DNA from 2 places in the Cupriavidus sp. GW823-FHT07A04 genome. Region 2 is predicted to be linked to the other one. Evidence: predicted binding sites of a transcription regulator. Region 2 holds the regulator's gene; the other holds the start of a gene.
The links. Region 2 encodes NrdR, which represses ribonucleotide reductase genes. Its sites were predicted from a motif close to CACNANATNTNGTG; they were not measured.
Positions count from the first base shown of each region.

Region 1 (3,404 bases), on a different contig from region 2:
TGCAGGTCCGGGCAGGTGGCGGGCGAGAACAGGGTCCATTCGCCGGCTTCCATCACGCGCTTCATGAACAGGTCGGGAATCCAGTTCGCCGTGTTCATGTCGTGGGTGCGGCGGCGATCGTCGCCGGTATTCTTGCGCAGCTCGAGGAATTCCTCGATGTCCAGGTGCCAGGTTTCCAGGTAGGCGCAGACCGCGCCCTTGCGCTTGCCGCCCTGGTTGACCGCCACGGCGGTGTCGTTCACCACCTTCAGGAACGGCACCACGCCTTGCGACTTGCCGTTGGTGCCCTTGATGTGCGAGCCGAGGGCGCGCACATTGGTCCAGTCGTTGCCGAGACCGCCGGCGAACTTCGACAGCAGCGCGTTTTCCTTCAGCGCCTCGTAGATGCCTTCCAGGTCGTCCGACACGGTGGTCAGGTAGCACGACGACAGCTGCGAGCGGCGGGTGCCCGAGTTGAACAGGGTCGGCGTGGACGACATGAAGTCGAACGACGACAGCAGCTGGTAGAACTCGATGGCACGGGCTTCGCGGTCCTTCTCGCCCAGCGCCAGGCCCATCGCCACGCGCATGAAGAATGCCTGCGGCATTTCGATGCGGGTCTCGTCGATGTGCAGGAAGTAGCGGTCGTACAGGGTCTGCAGGCCCAGGTAGTTGAACTGGAAGTCGCGCTGGGCGTCCAGCGCCGCGCCCAGGCGGGCCAGGTCATAGGTGGCCAGCTTCTCGTCCAGCAGCTCGGCTTCGATGCCGCGCGCGATGAACTTGGGGAAGTAGTCGGCGTAGCGCGACACCATCTCGGTCTGGGTCACTTCGGCGCCCAGGATTTCCTTGCGGATGGTGTGCAGCAGGATACGTGCGGTGACCTGGCTGTAGGCCGGGTCCTTCTCGATCAGGGTACGCGCGGCCAGGATGGCGGAGTCGTAGACCTGGGTCATCGGCACGCCGTCGTACAGGTTCTTCAGCGTTTCCTTGAGGATCGGCTCGGCGCTGACGGCATCGCCAAGGCCCGAGCAGGCGTTGTCGATCAGGCCATGCAGCGCGCCCAGGTCCAGCACGCGGGCCACGCCCGCATCGGTCACGTTGAACGTGGCGCCGCCTTCCTGCACGCGGGCCACCGCCTGGGCGTTTGCCTGGGCGCGTTCCTGGGTGCGCTTTTCGCGGTACAGCACGTAGGCGCGGGCCACTTCATGCTCGCCCGAGCGCATCAGCGCAAGCTCGACGTGATCCTGCACGTCTTCGATATGGAAGGTGCCGCCGTTAGGGCGGCTGCGCAGCAGCGCGCGGACCACGTTCTGGGTCACTTGCTCGACCACTTCGCGCACGCGCGCCGAAGCGGCGCCCTGCCCGCCGTTGACGGCGAGAAAGGCCTTGGTCACCGCTACCGAGATCTTGCTCGGCTCGAACGCCACGACGGCGCCGTTACGTCGGATGATCTTGTAGTCCTGGTAGCTGCCAGCGGCGGCAGTAGCGGGGCTCGACTGCGCGTTCGCTGCTGCACCGGCGGCGGCGGCGCCGGTGGAAAGTTCGTTCTGGGCTGTCTGCATGAGGAACTCCTGTTCTGACCCGTGTTTTATGAGTGACAAAGAGTCCCGGGCAAAATGCGCAAAAAGGCTCTGACACGCCGGCCGGTCTTACCCGGGAGGGCGCGCTGCTATTGCTGGATTCTGCTGGAACTCTTGTGATGCGCCGGCCCTTCGGTGGACCGCAGTCATTGCTGCGGCGGTAACTGCACACCTAGGCCGGCTCCCCGAAAGCACCACTAGATCTAGTGGTCGATGCGAAAAACTGGACTAAGTATAGTGAAACGGGGCGGATTCACCAGTCTTGACAAGCGCCTTTTTGGCGCGAATTCCAGTGCCGGCATGGCATGCGGCGCTGCGCCATACCCGCTAGCCCAAGAGACGCAAGGGAATCCGCCCGACGGTTCGTTACCGCACCGTGACGCGAAATTTTTTTGATTGACCTGACCTCTTCGATAGGCGCGGACTTTATCAGGGTTTTCCCCAGATTGCGGCTATCCCCTAGACCTCGCTTGCAGCCCTTGCCTCAGGGCTGTTCTTTGCGGTAAGGCAGTTGTGCGGGCGCCACGCCGGCTGCGGCGGCAAAACCCGCCCAGTCGAAATGTGGTCCCGGATCCGTCTTGCGCCCTGGCGCGATATCGCTATGCCCCGCCACGGCCCGCACCGGATAAGCGCCTAGCAGGGCACGCACCAGCGCTGCGGTGGTGTGGTATTGGGCCAACGTGAACGGCTGGTCGTCGCTGCCTTCGACCTCGATGCCGATGGAGAAGTCGTTGCAACGGGGCCGGCCGAAGAATTCGGACTGGCCTGCGTGCCAGGCGCGGTCCAGGCAAGACACGAACTGGACCAACTCGCCCCCTCGCGTCACCAAAAAATGCGCCGACACCCGCACTTGATGGATCGTCTCGAAAAACGGATGGCGGGACGGGTCGAGACGGTTCAGGAAAAAGGCTTCGATATCGCCGCTGCCGAACTGCCCGGGCGGCAGGCTGATGTTGTGGATCACCACCAGGTCCACCGGCGTGTGCGCGGGCCGGGCGTCGAAATTGGGGGACGGCACGTGGCGCGCGGCGGGCACCCAGCCCGCCGGGTCGGGGACGAATGGCGAGTTGGGCGCGAACTTGGCGGCCGGGTCGTGGTCAGGCATCGCGATCTCCATCCGCCGCCAACAGCCCGTCGCGCAGCGCTTCTCTGGTTTCGGCGGCACCGTCGGCCGGGTCGTCGCGGCCCTCGCGGATGCCAAGCTGCTGGATGCGGTAGCGCAGCTGGCGAAAGCTCAGGCCCAGCAGCGGCGCGGCGGCTGTCCGGTTGAAGCCGGTCTGCTGCAGCGCCTGTAGGATCAGGTCGCGCTCGAGCGCTTCGAGCCGGCCGGGCAGGTCGATCGGGAAGGTGGCACGGCAAGCGTCTGCGGCCGCCTCCGCGGCGCGAGACGCCGCAGGTTGCGCAAACAGATCGGGCTGCGCGCCGCCCCGGGAGTCGGCCCGCGCATCGTACGCAAGCTCCTGCATGGTGTCGGGCCGCAAGCCGGACGCCGCCGGCGCGCCAGCCGGCGCAGCCGCCGAAGCCAGGTAGGCGTGCGGCGCGGGCGGGCGTGGCATGGCCGTATGGCCCATGCCCGCGTCCAACTGGCCCAGGTCGTCCACCTCGATGGTATTGCCCTCGGCGAAGGCATAGGCGCGCTCGAGCAGGTTCTCCAGCTCGCGCACATTGCCCGGGAACGCATAGTCGGACAGCCGCTGCAGCGCGGCCACCGCCAGCCGCTTGGGATGGGGATCGCCATAGCGCACCGCCAGGTGTTCCAGGATGGCGCTGGCCAGCACCGGGATATCCTCGCGCCGCTCGCGCAGCGTGGGCATGCGCAGCGCCAGCACGTTGAGGCGGTAGAAC
Region 1 is NZ_JBXAHA010000003.1:371,965-375,368, forward strand. It holds gene AC1Q7Q_RS07490 (ribonucleoside-diphosphate reductase subunit alpha) at 1-1,541, opposite strand, end outside; gene ampD (1,6-anhydro-N-acetylmuramyl-L-alanine amidase AmpD) at 2,044-2,664, opposite strand; gene AC1Q7Q_RS07500 (sigma-54-dependent transcriptional regulator) at 2,657-3,404, opposite strand, start outside.
Region 1: the regulator NrdR is predicted to act here: its motif matches at 1,755-1,768, upstream of AC1Q7Q_RS07490 (ribonucleoside-diphosphate reductase subunit alpha).

Region 2 (3,404 bases):
GCCAGCGCCTCGCGTTAAACTGCCGCCAACCATTCCATCTTGCGCGACTGGCGAAGTCAGTGGGCACTACCACGAGGAAGCGCAAAGTTCTCTGGCGCGATGTTTCAAGCGCCTGCCGCTCGCCTGGGCAGCGAATGGGAAGCAGGGTGCGCCCTGCGCCGGATAGCTAACGCGTCCAGCGCCGGTCGCCTGTGCCTTCCCCGCGCGCCCTACCCCGAAGCCATTCGGAATTCCCCTTTTTTCAGACGAGTTTTCGCCATGTTCGAACGCAGCCGCTATACGATCGACCAGATCGACCCCGAGCTTTTTGCCGCCATCCAGAAGGAAGACCAGCGCCAGGAAGAGCACATCGAGCTGATCGCCTCGGAAAACTACACCTCGCCGGCCGTGATGGCCGCGCAAGGCTCGCAACTGACCAACAAGTACGCCGAAGGCTATCCCGGCAAGCGCTACTACGGTGGCTGCGAGTACGTCGACGTCGTGGAGCAGCTGGCCATCGACCGCGTCAAGCAACTGTTCGGCGCCGAAGCCGCCAACGTGCAGCCCAATTCCGGCTCGCAGGCCAACCAGGGCGTGTTCTTCGCCGCCCTGAAGCCGGGTGACACCATCATGGGCATGAGCCTGGCCGAAGGCGGCCACCTGACCCACGGCATGGCGCTCAACATGAGCGGCAAATGGTTCAACGTGGTCAGCTACGGCCTGGACGCCAACGAAGACATCGACTACGACGCACTGGAAAAGCTGGCGCAGGAAAAGAAGCCCAAGCTGATCATCGCCGGCGCCTCGGCCTTCGCCCTGCGCATCGACTTCGAACGCATCTCCAAGGTAGCCAAGTCCATCGGCGCCCTGTTCATGGTCGACATGGCCCACTACGCCGGCCTGATCGCCGCCGGCGAGTACCCCAACCCGGTGCCGCACGCCGACTTCGTCACCACCACCACCCACAAGAGCCTGCGCGGCCCGCGCGGTGGCGTGATCCTGATGAAGGCCGAGCATGAGAAGGCCATCAACTCGGCCATCTTCCCCGGCATCCAGGGCGGCCCCCTGATGCACGTGATCGCCGGCAAGGCAGTCGCGTTCAAGGAAGCCCTGTCGCCCGAGTTCAAGACCTACCAGCAGCAAGTGGTCAAGAACGCCCGCGTGTTGGCCGAAACCCTGATCGAGCGCGGCCTGCGCATCGTCTCCGGCCGCACCGAAAGCCACGTCATGCTGGTCGACCTGCGCGCGATGCAGATCACCGGCAAGGAAGCTGAAAAGGTCCTGGGCGAAGCACACATCACCGTCAACAAGAACGCCATCCCCAACGACCCGGAAAAGCCGTTCGTCACCTCGGGCATCCGCCTGGGCTCGCCGGCCATGACCACCCGCGGCTTCAAGGAAGAAGAAGCCCGCCTGGTGGCCAACCTCGTCGCCGACGTGCTGGAAAACCCGCACGACCTGGCCAACATCGCTCGCGTACGCGAGCAAGTGGCAGCCCTGACCAAGCGTTTCCCGGTCTACGGCTAAAGCCCAGCGCCACCCGCCCCCCCGCGGGTGGCCGGCAGCCCCGCCGCGGCGCACGCCGCGCCTGCGGCGGGCCTTGCCAACCCGGCCCGGCGCGACACAGAATGACAAAACGCTGCCTGCGCGGCACGCGCCCCGGCTCATACTTCGAGGTGGTCAGGCATGAAATGCCCTTTTTGCGCTCACTCCAACACCCAGGTCCTGGACACGCGCATGTCGGAAGAAGGCGATACGGTGCGCCGCCGCCGCCGCTGTGAATCCTGCGACCGCCGCTTCACCACCTATGAGCGGATCGAGCTGTTCTTCCCCGCCATCGTCAAGAAAAACGGCTCTCGCGCGGACTATACCCGCGACAAGCTGAAAGACTCGATGCGCCTCGCCCTGCGCAAGCGCCCGGTCTCGGCCGAAGCCATCGACGCCTCCATCACCCGCATCGAAGAAAAACTGCTCGCCCTCGGCGAGAAGGAAATCCCCAGCAGCCAGGTCGGGGAACTGGTCATGCGCGAGCTGCGCCGGTTGGACAAAATTGCTTATATCCGGTTTGCTTCGGTGTATCGGAGTTTTGAGGATGTGTCGGAATTCCGCGACATGCTGGATGAGTTTTCGGCGTCTACCCCACGGAAGCAGTAGAAAAAGTAACGTGGACGTTGTTTAATTCCTCCCAAACTGGGTCCTAGGTGGCAATTCCTATATCTATATTTCCACCTGGGTTGCAGTTACAAAAAATAGAACAAAGCCAAAAGAACGTAGTCTTTTCGGACGAGGGTCAAGATGGGTCAGTCAAGCTGTCGGGGGACGGCCGGCTTCACCATGCTCGAAGCATTGGTGGCAATCGTCGTGCTCGCCATCGGCGTGCTCGGCGTGGCAAATCTTCTTATCAAATCATTCCGATTCTCCCAACAAGCGTCCTATGACACGCTGGCGCTGCAGCTCGCCAGCGATATGGCAGACCGCATGCGGGCTAACAGCGCGCAAATGCTCGCCAGTAACAGCAGCTACTTCTTCGACACGAGCACCGGCGCCCCGGCGGTGCCGACGGGCGCCAATTTCTTTACCACTCCATGCACGTCCGGCAGCCCGGTTTGCGCAGCCAACATGGTCACGTTCGATTTGGCCGAATGGACGCGACGCGTCCAGACGGCCCTGCCGGGTGGGCGTGCAGTAATCTGCCGGGACTCCAGCAACTATTCCACCTCCGCAGGCTACACCTGGGCGTGCAACGCCACGGCCGGCGGCACGGGCCAAGCCAGCGATAGCCCGATCGTCATCAAGATGGGCTGGGTATCTCGATTCGCCGACAAGCCGGGGGTAGATGTCGCGACCGGTACAACCATGCCAGACACGCAAGCCGCCGACGGCTCGGCAACGCCACAAATCGTTATTGTGGCCAACCCGGGAGTCAGCAATTGAGAACGCTCATGGCCGGCTCCGGACAACCACCCCGTCGTCGCCGGCGAAGCTCAGGCTTCTCCATGGTCGAACTGATGGTTGCACTGACGCTTGGCATGCTGGTGCTGGTTGCATCAACTTCCTTTTACCTACTGACCCGCAGCACCTATAGCAGCATCAATGACAGCGCCAACCTCGAGGAGCGCGGTCAGTTCGCGATCGGCGTCGTTTCACGAATGTTGCGTCAGATTGCCTACACGCCTCCGGCCAGCGATGGTGGCTCAATGCAGATCAGCTCGCAGATGCTGATGGGACTGGACAACTGCTCAACTCCCTCGGACAACGAGACGCTGGGTTGCGATGCTGGCGCCGCCGTCAATGCCAGCGACGTGTTGCTGACTCGATTCTTCGGCGTCGGGACGGCGGCTGACCCGACCGTGAGCGATGGATCCATGGTGGATTGCTCCGGACAAGCCGTCGCCGCGCCGTCCAGCATCGATAGTGCGGCAAGT
Region 2 is NZ_JBXAHA010000011.1:229,106-232,509, forward strand. It holds ZMP/ZTP riboswitch at 34-136, shown strand; gene glyA (serine hydroxymethyltransferase) at 259-1,506, shown strand; gene nrdR (transcriptional regulator NrdR) at 1,666-2,133, shown strand; gene pilV (type IV pilus modification protein PilV) at 2,275-2,913, shown strand; gene AC1Q7Q_RS20615 (PilW family protein) at 2,922-3,404, shown strand, end outside.